3 regions of the Aquamicrobium sp. YD-1-mutant5 genome follow, and region 2 is predicted to be linked to each of the others. Evidence: predicted binding sites of a transcription regulator. Region 2 holds the regulator's gene; each other region holds the start of a gene.

Region 1 (4,159 bases), on a different contig from region 2:
AGTCGCGCCTTCAACTCGTACGTGGTCGGCGAGCTGGAAGCGACGCTGGAACGAGCGTCCGGCAATGCCGCGATGCAGATACTGCGCATTCTCGTCGGTGGTTTTGCTGCCCGCCACGAGAAGCATGTTTTGCTCCTGCGTGATGGAAAGCTCGTCTTCGCTGAAGCCGGCCACCGCCATGGTGATGCGGTAGTCGTCTTCGTCAGTCTTTGCGATGTCATAGGGCGGCCAGTTGTCGATGCTCTCGACGCGGCTGGCTGCCTCCAGCGCATTGACCAGACGGTCGAAGCCGATGCTCGACCGGAACAGGGGAGAAAAATCGAAAGTGGTTCTCATAGCCACATCCTCCTTGAAGCAACATGGGTACAAGATTGTGCGGCTTTTGGCCGGCGCCGCCCCGTAGTGGCAGCGGCGCACAATCGATCTGGTTCCTTCATTTCAGAGTTTCAAGAGGGTGACGGCAGAAAATTTCTACAGCGATTTCAGACTGTTGGAAATTGAGAACAACTCCACCATCTGATGAGTTGGTTGGTAAAATGAATGGAGACCTGCCATGACCTATGACGACATCGTTTCAGTGCTCGGCTCCATAGACGACGATCTGGCGGCGGGGCTTATCGCAACCGGGGCGAGTGTTGATGAACTTCGAGAAGCGTGGAACTGGCTTAACAATGACGAGGCGCTGATGGGCGACGGGCGACCGCTCCCGGACACACGCGTCAGCCAACTCATCGATCTGCTTGAACCTGATGATGACGGCGTGGACTGAGCTACGGATGGAGGGTTGAAGAGGCACGTCGGTATGCCCAGATCACAAGAGATCGTACAGAACGATCAGTTGCTTGCTCTCAAAAGACGATCAGAAAACAAGGAGGAAGTGATGTCTGATGTCGTGTTCAACGAACCCGTAATTCTGCGCATGCCAAAAACTGGCCTCCGAAAGGTGGCGACAGGTTTTGAAGCACTGGAATGCCTCGAGCGCGAATGGCCGGACTGGGCACGTGGACGGCGTTGGCGGAATGCCGTTGCTGCCTGTCGGGACGCACTCGATGGATGGCGCTCTGCGAAGGAGGCACGCCGGAGCTTCATGAAGGCTGCAATGCGAGCGGGCCTCGTTCAGGGAGCACGACGCACGCGAGTTCGGGGTACTCTCGGTAGCTATCAGGTAATTCCCGCCGGGCTTCAGTGAACGGATATGATCCCGTCGACGGCTTTCCATTCTGAGGGCTGGATCAGACGATGGTGGGCGACGCGCACGGAGTGCAGCGCGCCCTCCAGCGTCTCGGTCCAGTAGTCGAGAAAGCCGCGCAGTTCGGGAAACTTCGGGGCAAGATCGTAATCCTGCCAGACATAGACCTGCAACAGGCTCGGGTGATCTGGAAGACGATAGTGGATTTCGGCTGTGGTCAGGCCGTAGCCTTCCATCTGCATCCGGAATTCACGACTGACGATCGCTGGCATATGTCTCTCCTTTGTCGTTTCATGCGTGAAGACGATGGTGATGGTCTGCGGATCCGCATACGGCATCGTCCGCCCCGATGTCGCCGTGATCAAGACGCCGCAGCGCATCCATAATGACATCGAATGGGATGGGGCTTTCCGCGCCCGGCGGCTGGCGCAGTGCGGGCATCGATTCGACCGCGCATGCGTCGGATGCCCATGACGAGAGAATGGCGCGCTTTTCGCTGCGTTCGAGCGTGTCGTCGCGCAGCACATCCTCGGGATGCCTGTAGTGGCGCGCCGGCGACAGGAGCCGGTCGAGCGCAATGTCTTCGGCTCGTGGCGCGAGAGAGGGAATGATCGTCGAAAAATCGGCTCGGCGCATCGCTGTCCTCCTTCCGTTTCAGCCGTTCCAAAAACTCCGTTTCGATCAGGACTCCGGACCGCACCTCCCGGCACGGCACAGAAGGAAGTTCGGCCAATCGAGCGAATTTTTCAAGTGCCCGGATGCTCAATGGTGTCAATTTCGGCTGCGATTACATCGCACTAGCAGTTAACGGCTGCGAGTGCCGAAAATTTTGCATTCCCCTCTTGAAATCGAAAATCACCAAAACCAGATCGATACGCGCGTGACGCCGACAAGGGTTGCGCGGCCCCGCTTCGGCTCTCACCGGGCCGGAGCGGAGGGACCTCTCAAAATCTGTTTGTCCTTGAGGAGAACGATATGACGTTCCGTCCATTGCATGACCGTATCCTGGTTCGCCGCATCGAAGCCGACGAGAAAACCGCAGGCGGCATCATCATTCCCGATACCGCCAAGGAAAAGCCGAGCGAAGGCGAAGTGATTGCGGTCGGGCCCGGTGCCCGCGACGATGCGGGCAAGATCATTGAGCTCGACGTAAAGGTCGGCGACCGCATTCTGTTTGGCAAATGGTCCGGCACCGAGATCAGGCTGAACGGCGAAGACCTGCTCATCATGAAGGAAAGCGACGTGATGGGTGTGATCGAACAGACCGCCGCACTGAAGAAGGCCGCCTGACGGATTCTTCGACCATCAACCAGTCAATGAAAGCTGCCTATTGAAGGAGTGATCCAATGGCTGCCAAGGAAGTCAAGTTCAACACCGAAGCCCGCGAGAAGATGCTGCGCGGCGTCGACATTCTCGCCAATGCGGTGAAGGTGACGCTCGGCCCTAAGGGGCGCAATGTCGTCATCGACAAGTCGTTCGGCGCGCCGCGCATCACCAAGGACGGCGTGTCGGTCGCGAAGGAGATCGAGCTTGAGGACAAGTTCGAGAACATGGGCGCGCAGATGGTGCGCGAGGTGGCCTCGAAGACCAACGATCTCGCCGGCGACGGCACAACCACCGCGACCGTTCTGGCGCAGGCCATCGTCAAGGAAGGCGCCAAGGCCGTCGCCTCCGGCATGAACCCGATGGATCTGAAGCGCGGCATCGACAAGGCCGTGGATGCGGTTGTCGCCGAACTCAAGGCCAATGCGCGGAAGATCTCGAAGAATGACGAGATCGCCCAGGTCGGAACCATCTCGGCCAATGGCGATTCGGAGATCGGTCGCTTCCTCGCCGAAGCCATGCATAAGGTCGGCAATGAGGGTGTCATCACCGTCGAAGAAGCCAAGACCGCCGAGACCGAGCTCGAGGTGGTCGAGGGCATGCAGTTCGACCGCGGCTATCTTTCGCCCTACTTCATCACCAATCAGGACAAGATGCGGGTCGAGTTCGAGGATCCCTATGTCCTTATTCATGAAAAGAAGCTCTCCAACCTTCAGGCCATGCTTCCCGTGCTCGAAGCGGTCGTCCAGTCCGGCAAGCCGCTCGTCATCATCGCCGAGGATGTCGAGGGCGAGGCGCTGGCCACGCTCGTCGTCAACCGTCTGCGCGGTGGCTTGAAGGTCGCGGCCGTCAAGGCGCCGGGCTTCGGCGACCGCCGCAAGGCCATGCTGGAGGACATCGCCATCCTCACCGGCGGCACGGCGATCAGTGAGGATCTCGGCATCAAGCTGGAGAACGTCACGCTGGAGATGCTCGGGCGCGCCAAGAAGGTGGTGATCGAGAAGGAGAACACCACCATCGTCGATGGCGCCGGTTCAAAGGCCGAGATCGAAGGCCGCGTGAAGCAGATCAAGGCGCAGATCGAGGAGACGACCTCCGATTACGACCGCGAGAAGCTGCAGGAGCGGCTGGCCAAGCTCGCCGGCGGCGTCGCGGTGATCCGCGTCGGCGGTGCGACCGAGGTCGAGGTCAAGGAGAAGAAGGACCGCGTCGACGACGCGTTGCATGCGACCCGCGCGGCGGTCGAGGAAGGCATTCTGCCCGGTGGCGGCGTGGCGCTGCTGCGTGCGCAGAAGGCGCTCGATGCCGTAGAGACCGAGAACTCGGACCAGAAGCACGGCGTGGAGATCGTGCGCCGGGCCATCGAGGCACCGGTGCGCCAGATTGCCGAAAATGCCGGCGCCGAAGGTTCGATCATCGTCGGCAAGCTGCGGGAGAAGCCCGATTTTGCTTACGGGTGGAACGCCCAGACCGACGAGTATGGCGATCTCTTCGCACAGGGGGTCATAGACCCGGCCAAGGTGGTGCGTACTGCCTTGCAGGACGCGGCGTCCGTCGCCGGCCTGCTCGTCACCACCGAGGCGATGATCGCAGAGAAGCCGAAGAAGGAAGCAGCCCCAGCGATGCCTGCGGGCGCCGGAATGGATT
Region 2 (4,159 bases):
TGGCGGCCTCGGCCTTTTCCATGGCCATGCCGAAATCGCGCTTGCCATCCGGCTTTTCGGCCCAGTTGGCGGTGTAGACGCCCGGATCGCCGTCCAGCGCATCGATGCACAGGCCGGAATCGTCGGAAAGGGCCGGCAGGCCGGTGGCCTTTGCCGCCGCGAAAGCCTTGATATAGGCGTTTTCCTCGAAGGTGGTGCCCGTTTCATCCGGCTCGGGCAGACCAAATTCGCGCGCCGACTTCGCCTCGAAGCCGAAAGGCGCCATCAGGTCGGCAAATTCGCGCAACTTGCCTTCATTGTGGCTGGCGACGACGATCTTCTTGTCCAAAGGATGCATTACAGGCCCCAGATACGCGGTTCGGCGAATTCCAGCGAATTGCCGGAAGGGTCGCGGATATAGATGGAACGGCCACCTTGAGGCCACTCGAAATCGGCTTCGATGGCAATGCCCGCAGCTTCCAGCCGGCTCTTCCACGCGTCGATCTCATCGGCGCTGGCGGCAAAGCACAGATGTCCCTGCCCTGTCGTGCCGTGCGGCGGCACCAGCAGCCGCGCATCGGGCGCGGGGGGCACTATCGTCGCTTCGGCATTGAACAACAGCACCACACCCTGCCCGCAGCGGAAGAACACATGCCGCCCCTCCACCTTCGTCATCCGTTCCAGACCCAGCACGTCGCCATAGAAAGTCTCGGCGGCGGCAAGATCGGTCACGTAGAGCGCGGATTCAAGGACGGCAGCAGGCTTCATGGCATCAGAGCTTTCAGGCGACGGCCAGCTTTTGCAACTCGACCAGCCGGGCGATGCCGTTGCGGGCAAGCCCCATCAGCTCGGCGAACTGCGCATCGGTGAAGGGCTCGCCCTCGGCGGTGCCCTGGATCTCGACGATGCCGCCCTTGCCGGTCATGACGAAATTGGCATCGGTGCCGGCGGCGGAATCCTCCAGATAATCGAGGTCGATGACCGGCTGGCCATCATGGATGCCGCAGGAGATGGCGGCGACGTGATCCTTCAGGACCCGCTGCACATTCACCATCTGGCGCGCTTCCATCCAGCGCAGGCAATCGTGCAGGGCGATCCATGCGCCGGTGATCGAGGCCGTGCGCGTGCCGCCATCGGCCTGAAGCACATCGCAGTCGATGGTGATCTGCTGTTCGCCCAGCGCCTGCATGTCGACGACGGCGCGCAGCGAACGGCCGATAAGACGCTGGATTTCCTGCGTGCGCCCACCCTGCTTGCCGGCAGAAGCCTCGCGGCGCATGCGCTCGCCGGTCGAACGCGGCAGCATGCCATATTCGGCCGTCACCCAGCCCTTGCCGGAATTGCGCATCCAGCCTGGCACCCGCTCTTCGAGGCTTGCCGTGCACAGCACATGGGTATCGCCGAATTTCACGAGGCACGAACCTTCGGCGTGCTTTGAAAAGCTGCGCTCGAAGGAGATGGCGCGCATTTCGTCTGGCTGGCGTTTGGAGGGGCGCATGTCGTGTCTTTCCAATCTTGTGATTTTGCGGGCTTGTAGCCCTCCACGGCTGCTTGCGCAAAGGAAAACGGCTCGCTTGCACTGGCGCCCGCCGCGTCTATATCCTTTGTATAGAGGTACGACATGACAAAGCACAGTTCAGCCCCGACACCGCCGGTTCCCCCATCGCAGTGGCAGTCGCTGGATACGCGCTCGCGCGAGATCTTCCGGCGTCTCGTCGATTCTTACCTGAAGGACGGCGAGCCGGTGGGTTCGCGCAGCCTGTCGCGAATCCTGCCCTCGACATTGTCGCCGGCGACGATCCGCAACGTGATGAGCGATCTGGAGCATCTGGGGCTGGTCTACGCGCCGCATGTCTCGGCGGGGCGCCTGCCGACGCAGGCGGGCCTGCGTTTCTTCGTCGATGCCTTCATGGAAATCGGCGATCTCGGCGATGAGGAGCGGCGCAGCATCGAGGCGCAGATCAGGGCTTCCGGTAACGACACTTCTCTCGAACACATGCTGACGGAGGCGAGCCAGCTGTTGTCAGGCATGTCACGGGGCGCAGGTGTCGTTCTGGCCGCCAAGAGCGAGGCAGCGCTCAAGCACATCGAGTTCATCCAGCTTGAGCCGACAAAGGCTCTGACGGTGCTGGTCTCGCAGAACGGCGATGTGGAAAACCGCATCATCGACCTGCCGGCGGGCGTCACCGTCTCGCAACTGCACGAGGCCTCCAACTTCCTCAACGCCCACATCCGCGGCCGCACGCTGGCTGAGGCGCGCACGGAAATCTCGCGCATCAAGGAAGAAACGCGCGCGGCCCTCGATTCGCTGTCGCAGGCGCTGGTGGAAAAGGGGCTGGCGGTGTGGGCGGGAACCGAAAGCGACCTGCCGGCGCGGCTGATCGTGCGCGGCCGGGCGAATCTTCTGGAAAACATCACCGCGCAGGCGGACATGGAACTGCTCAAGAACCTGTTCGATGACCTGGAGACGCAGGACGGGCTGCTGCAATTGCTCAACCTCGCCGAAGAGGGACCCGGCGTGCGCATCTTCATCGGCTCGGAGAACAAGCTGTTCTCGCTGTCGGGATCGTCGCTGGTGGTGGCGCCCTATCGCGACGCGGAGGCGCGCGTTGTCGGCGCGCTCGGCGTCATCGGCCCGACGCGGCTCAACTATGCCCGCATCGTGCCGATGGTCGACTACACCGCACAGCTCGTCTCGCGCATGCTGCGCTGAAAAAGGCGCGCCACATCACGCCCTCGTGTGATGCATCGCCGCGCCCGCTTTCCTAAAGTGCCGCCTGACGGGTCGACAGGGGAAGGAGGACGGCATGATCCACCTCATGAAACGGGTCGCGGCGGCTTCGGTCCTGCTGGCGGGCACTGCCGCTATGGCGCAGGAAACCGACGTGCCATTGACCGGCGAATCGGCGTTCGGCGGCTGGCGGGACGACAGGCCGGGCGTTCGGCGGCATTTCACGCCGCAGGACCTTCCCGCTCCCTTCGCGACAGAGTCCACCTCCAACAGCGCCCGGCGGGTCAGCCCGCCGGAAGATGTCAGCCCACAACTGCCACAAGGCTTTTCCGCACACATGATCGCTTCCGGCCTCGGCGGGCCGCGTATCGTGCGCGTGGCCCCGAATGGTGACATATTCGTCGCCGAATCCGGCGCCGATCAGGTGTCGGTCTACCGCCTTGAAGACGGCAGCGCGAAGCCTGCGCAGAACTCCGTCTTTGCCGGCGGGCTGAACCAGCCCTACGGCATCGCCTTCCATCCCGCCGAAGATCCGCAATGGGTCTATGTCGCCAACACCGACAGCGTCGTTCGCTTCCCTTACAAAAGCGGCGACCTAGAAGCCTCTTCCGAACCCGAAGTCATCGTTGCCGAGCTTCCTTCCGGAGGCCACTGGACCCGCGACCTCGCCTTCTCCGCGGATGGCAAAACGCTCTACGTCTCGGTCGGCTCGCAGTCGAATGTCGCCTCCGGCATGGGCGAGGCGCCCGGAGGGCTGGAAGCATGGCAGGGCGCGCAGCCGACCGGCGCAGGCTGGGGTTCCGAAACCGACCGCGCAGATGTGCTCGCCTTCGACGCGGATGGCACAAACCGGCGGATCGCTGCGACGGGACTGCGCAATTGTTCGGGACTGGCATTGCAGCCTGCCACAAACGCATTGTGGTGCGCCGTCAACGAGCGCGACGGCCTGGGCGACAACCTGCCCTTCGACTATGCGACAAGCGTAAGCGAAGGCGCATTCTACGGCTGGCCGTGGTACTATATCGGCGGTCACGAGGACCCGCGCCATGCCGGCTCAAGGCCCGATCTCGCCGACAAGGTGACGGTGCCGGACGTGCTGATCCAGGCGCATTCCGCGCCGCTCGGCATCACCTTCTACGAGGGCGACCAGTTCCCTGCCGACTATCGCGGAGATGCGTTTGTTGCCCTGCACGGCTCATGGAACCGGGGCCTGATAACGGGCTACAAGGTGGTGCGCCTGCTGTTCGACAATGGCCGGCCGACGGGCGCCTACGAGGATTTCATGACGGGCTTCGTCCTTTCCGACGGCTCCGTATGGGGGCGGCCGGTTGGCGTGGCGATGGCCAGCGACGGCGCTCTGATCGTCAGCGAGGACGGCAGCGGCACGCTGTGGCGCATTGCCCATCAGGGGAGCCGGTAAACGGCTGTGCCTCCGGACGACCTGCTTCA
Region 3 (4,159 bases), on a different contig from region 2:
CGCCTTCATTGTCCCAGACGCTGATCGCGCGGTCGTGCCGCTCCCGTTCGATTTCATCTATGTATCGGGTCATGATCGTGGCCTTTCTCTAGTGGTCACGTCGGCATCAATGATGCCGGAAAACAGCGCGTTACCGAATAAGTCGGTGATCGCGATGGCGTCGGGTCGTTGAGGCATGTCGAGCGTCTGTGAAAGCAGGTGCGCAATCTCAATGGCGTTAGCGAGATCGACGGCTTCCACCGCCTCTCGGCCCACGACGGCATGGGCGTCATCTGTCTCCCGCGTGCGGTAAAACTCGATGACAACTTTCATGGCGCCCATTGCGCTTTCAGCCGGAGCAACACTGCCTCAGTGCTTACCTTTGCCTTGAGACGCGTTGGCATTTGCAGCGACCTTGATCTGGTTGCCGAAGGTGCTTTCAGGCTTTGGCGGAGCCTTCTCCTGCTTCGGCTTTCTGATCTCGCGATTGCTTCGTTTCTGGCCTTTAGCCATGTCCGAACGTCCTTTCGATGAGAGTTGCGCCATTACCGGATTGCGACATGTCGACCGGCTCGAGGCTGTCCTGCGTCGTCACTCGCTCATGGCGTTCGTCGTCGTTGCGGATGCGATATTGCAGTGAATCTCCCCGTGCCGGCAGTCTGCCGGTTATGCGGTAGATATCGCCGGGCAAAGCTGGTCTCATGAAATCGCCCTTGAGCCGGACAGCCTGTCCGATCGCGAAGAGATGAGCAGGAGCCTCGTGGCGGGCGGGACGGATCGTGCGTCGGATTGGGTTGGTCGATATCATGATTGTTGGTGATCCTTTTCGAGAGCGGCGTCGAGATCGGCGGGATCGATCGACGCCATCTGATGTGTGTGGCCATCAATGCCGATGGCGGGCAGGTGGATGAAGGCGCCGACACGTCTCCAGGCGAGGCGGGAGGATACCTCCAGCAGTTCCTCATCCTGGTCCACGCGATATTCGCCGGCGGGCTGTGCGGCGTCGAAGCCGGGCAGCATGAAGGGTGCGGAGAACCGGACGATGGTTTGTGTGGTGCGCGTTGTCATGGTCGATACCTCCGCAGGAGCACGCAAACGCGCCTCCTGCATCATTCCCGTTCGAACCGGAACGAATTTCCGTGCTGCCAGTACATCCGTGGTCAGCGGCGCGTTCATTCCAAGGTTCGAACAGAGCGATATGCGCGCCGGGTCGGCGCTTGATGCATTCGCTATCGAGAATTCGGTGGTGAATGGCGGGTCTCTGACACCGCAAAAAGCCAAGTCGGCCAAATCAACGAGTTTTATATATGGGCTGTCCCTACCCGGTAAGCAAGGAGCGGGTCGATATTATTTTATCTGGAATTGAATAATGTCTCTTCCATAATAATAAATCGCATTGAAAAATCAGAAAATACGTATTGAAAACAACAAATATCGCATCGATAGAAGCGACATAAATTTTTCCCAGTTGCGCCTTTTCAAAGAAATACATTTGGCACTCCTATCATTCGAGTGCCAACGGGGTTATGTATCTGAGGGGGCCGCCCTATGCGCCGGCCTCAGAAAGAACCCACATGAAATTCCGGCCTCTCCATGACCGCGTCGTCATTCGACGTGCGGAAGGCGATCTCAAATCCAAAGGCGGGATCATCATTCCCGACACCGCGAAAGAAAAACCTCAGGAAGGCGAGGTCATCGCCGTCGGCCCAGGTTCCCGCGACGAAAGCGGCAAGCTGATCCCGCTCGACGTCAAGCCGGGCGATCTCATCCTGTTCAGCAAATGGTCCGGGACCGAGGTCAAGATCGATCACGAAGACCTTCTGATCATGAAGGAGAGTGACATCATGGGAATCGTTGAGAAGACCGAAGCTGCGAGCAGGAAAAGTGCCTGAGCGGCCAGCTTCCGATCCTGTGATCCTCACAACCGAACTGGACCCGACATCATGTCTGCCAAGGAAATCAGATTCTCTAATGACGCCCGCGACCGCATGCTGCGCGGCGTCGAGCTGCTGAACAACGCCGTCAAGGTGACGCTCGGGCCGAAGGGCCGCAACGTCGTCATCGACAAAGCCTATGGCGCGCCGCGCATCACCAAGGATGGTGTGACCGTCGCCAAGGAGATCGAGCTTTCCGACAAGTTCGAGAACATGGGCGCGCAGATGGTGCGCGAGGTGGCCTCGAAAACCAACGACCTCGCCGGCGACGGAACCACCACCGCGACGGTTCTCGCCGCTTCCATCCTGCGCGAGGGTGCCAAGCTGGTCGCTGCCGGCATGAACCCGATGGACCTGAAGCGCGGCATCGATCTCGGTGTCGCTGCCGTCGTCAGGGAAATCCAGACTCGCGCCAGGAAGGTCAAGTCGTCGGCAGAGGTCGCCCAAGTCGGCACGATCGCGGCTAACGGCGACGCGACCGTGGGCGAGATGATTGCGAGGGCGATGGACAAGGTCGGCAACGAAGGCGTCATCACCGTCGAGGAAGCCAAGACGGCCGAGACTGAGCTCGACGTGGTCGAGGGCATGCAGTTCGATCGCGGCTATCTCTCGCCCTACTTTGTGACCGATCCCGAGAAGATGCGCGTGGAACTGGATGACCCTTACATCCTCATTCATGAGAAGAGGCTTGGCAATCTGCAGGCCATGCTGCCCGTACTGGAAGCAGTGGTGCAAAGCGGAAAGCCGCTGCTGATTATCTCCGAAGACGTCGAGGGCGAGGCGCTCGCCACGCTGGTCGTCAACAAGCTGCGTGGTGGCCTCAAGGTAGCGGCCGTCAAGGCTCCCGGCTTCGGAGACCGCCGCAAAGCCATGCTCGAGGACATCGCGGTGCTGGCCGCCGGCCAGATAATCTCCGAGGATCTCGGCATCAAGCTGGAGAATGTCACGCTCGACATGCTCGGCCGTGCCAAGCGCATCGTGATCGAGAAGGATACCACGACAATCATCGACGGCTCCGGCGACAAGCCAAGCATCGCGGCGCGCATCAGCCAGATCAAGGCGCAGATCGAGGAAACGACTTCCGACTACGACAAGGAGAAGCTGCAGGAGCGGCTGGCCAAACTCGCCGGCGGCGTCGCTGTCATCCGTGTTGGTGGCGTGACTGAGACCGAGGTCAAAGAGAAGAAGGACCGCATAGATGACGCGCTGAATGCCACCCGCGCGGCTGTCGAGGAAGGCATCGTGCCGGGCGGCGGCGTGGCGCTGCTGCGTGCCATAGCGGTGCTTGCCCCTCTGACAGGTGACAACGCCGATATAACCGCAGGCATTTCGATCGTGCGGCGGGCGCTTGAAGCGCCGGTCCGACAGATCGCCGAGAATGCAGGCGTCGAGGGCTCGATCGTGGTCGGCAAGCTCACGGACAGCAAGGACCCCAACCAGGGCTTTGATGCCCAGACCGAAACCTATGTCGACATGATCAAGGCCGGCATCGTCGATCCCGCCAAGGTTGTCAGAACCGCCCTGCAGGACGCCGGCTCGATCGCGGCGCTCCTGATCACCGCCGAGGCGATGATCGCCGACGTCCCAGCGAAGGATTCCACGTTAACGGCCGGCAACGGTGGCATGGGTGGAATGGGATACTGAGAGCAGTGCCTGAACCGTTCGGCCGGCACGGTCGGATGAAGCAATCCTCACCACAATCTGGAAGGAAGACCACCATGGCTACGCAGAGCACAACGAACCCGTCTCTCTCCCGCCGTTGGGAGAACTACCAACCTTCAAAGACCATGCTGGTCTGGGCATGCATCGCCGCGATCATCGCAACGATCGTCGTCGGATTCGCCTGGGGCGGCTGGGTCACCGGCGGCACATCACAGAAGATGGCCGTGACCGCTGGCGACACGGCGCGTGGCGAACTGGCGTCCGCCATATGCGTTGAACGGTTCAACGCAGCGCCGGATGCGGCCGCGAAACTTGCTGAGTTCAAGGCTATATCCGACAGCTACAAGAAACGGCAGTTCGTCGAAGCCGGTGGCTGGGCAACGATGCCGGGCCAGACGACTGCCGACCGGCTTGGAGTCCAGGGCTGTGTCACCGGACTTGGCGCATAATACCCCGCTTAAAGCGCTCAGGCAGGCGCCAGGGCGTTTCCACCCGCCCCAGGAAGGAACGTCAGCAATGATTTCGTTTGTCAAGAAGACAGATATGCCGCCGATAGCCCCGCAGGTCGAAGACAATCGTTTCGA

What was found. The regulator HrcA, encoded in region 2, represses chaperone genes, less so after heat shock. The targets are predictions, from matches to a motif close to GTTAGCACTCNCNNNNNGNGAGTGCTAAC.
Region 1: a site for HrcA is predicted at 1,986-2,014, ahead of AC5XE7_RS14670 (co-chaperone GroES). Genes of this name have one in related genera too.
Region 3: a site for HrcA is predicted at 1,471-1,499, ahead of AC5XE7_RS15285 (co-chaperone GroES). Genes of this name have one in related genera too.

The regions. Positions count from the first base shown of each region.
Region 1 is NZ_JCAKKP010000011.1:24,136-28,294, reverse strand. It holds gene AC5XE7_RS14695 (Hsp20 family protein) at 1-336, opposite strand, end outside; gene AC5XE7_RS14690 (hypothetical protein) at 554-769, shown strand; gene AC5XE7_RS14685 (DUF982 domain-containing protein) at 803-1,189, shown strand; gene AC5XE7_RS14680 (usg protein) at 1,183-1,461, opposite strand; gene AC5XE7_RS14675 (hypothetical protein) at 1,481-1,825, opposite strand; gene AC5XE7_RS14670 (co-chaperone GroES) at 2,165-2,479, shown strand; gene groL (chaperonin GroEL) at 2,536-4,159, shown strand, end outside.
Region 2 is NZ_JCAKKP010000008.1:50,623-54,781, forward strand. It holds gene rdgB (RdgB/HAM1 family non-canonical purine NTP pyrophosphatase) at 1-337, opposite strand, end outside; gene AC5XE7_RS12935 (VOC family protein) at 337-747, opposite strand; gene rph (ribonuclease PH) at 761-1,477, opposite strand; gene hrcA (heat-inducible transcriptional repressor HrcA) at 1,601-2,692, shown strand; gene AC5XE7_RS12950 (PQQ-dependent sugar dehydrogenase) at 2,787-4,130, shown strand.
Region 3 is NZ_JCAKKP010000011.1:123,444-127,602, forward strand. It holds gene AC5XE7_RS15255 (hypothetical protein) at 1-73, opposite strand, end outside; gene AC5XE7_RS15260 (hypothetical protein) at 70-312, opposite strand; gene AC5XE7_RS15265 (hypothetical protein) at 349-492, opposite strand; gene AC5XE7_RS15270 (hypothetical protein) at 485-787, opposite strand; gene AC5XE7_RS15275 (hypothetical protein) at 784-1,047, opposite strand; gene AC5XE7_RS15280 (hypothetical protein) at 1,046-1,345, shown strand; gene AC5XE7_RS15285 (co-chaperone GroES) at 1,554-1,871, shown strand; gene groL (chaperonin GroEL) at 1,923-3,557, shown strand; gene AC5XE7_RS15295 (hypothetical protein) at 3,632-4,024, shown strand; gene AC5XE7_RS15300 (hypothetical protein) at 4,092-4,159, shown strand, end outside.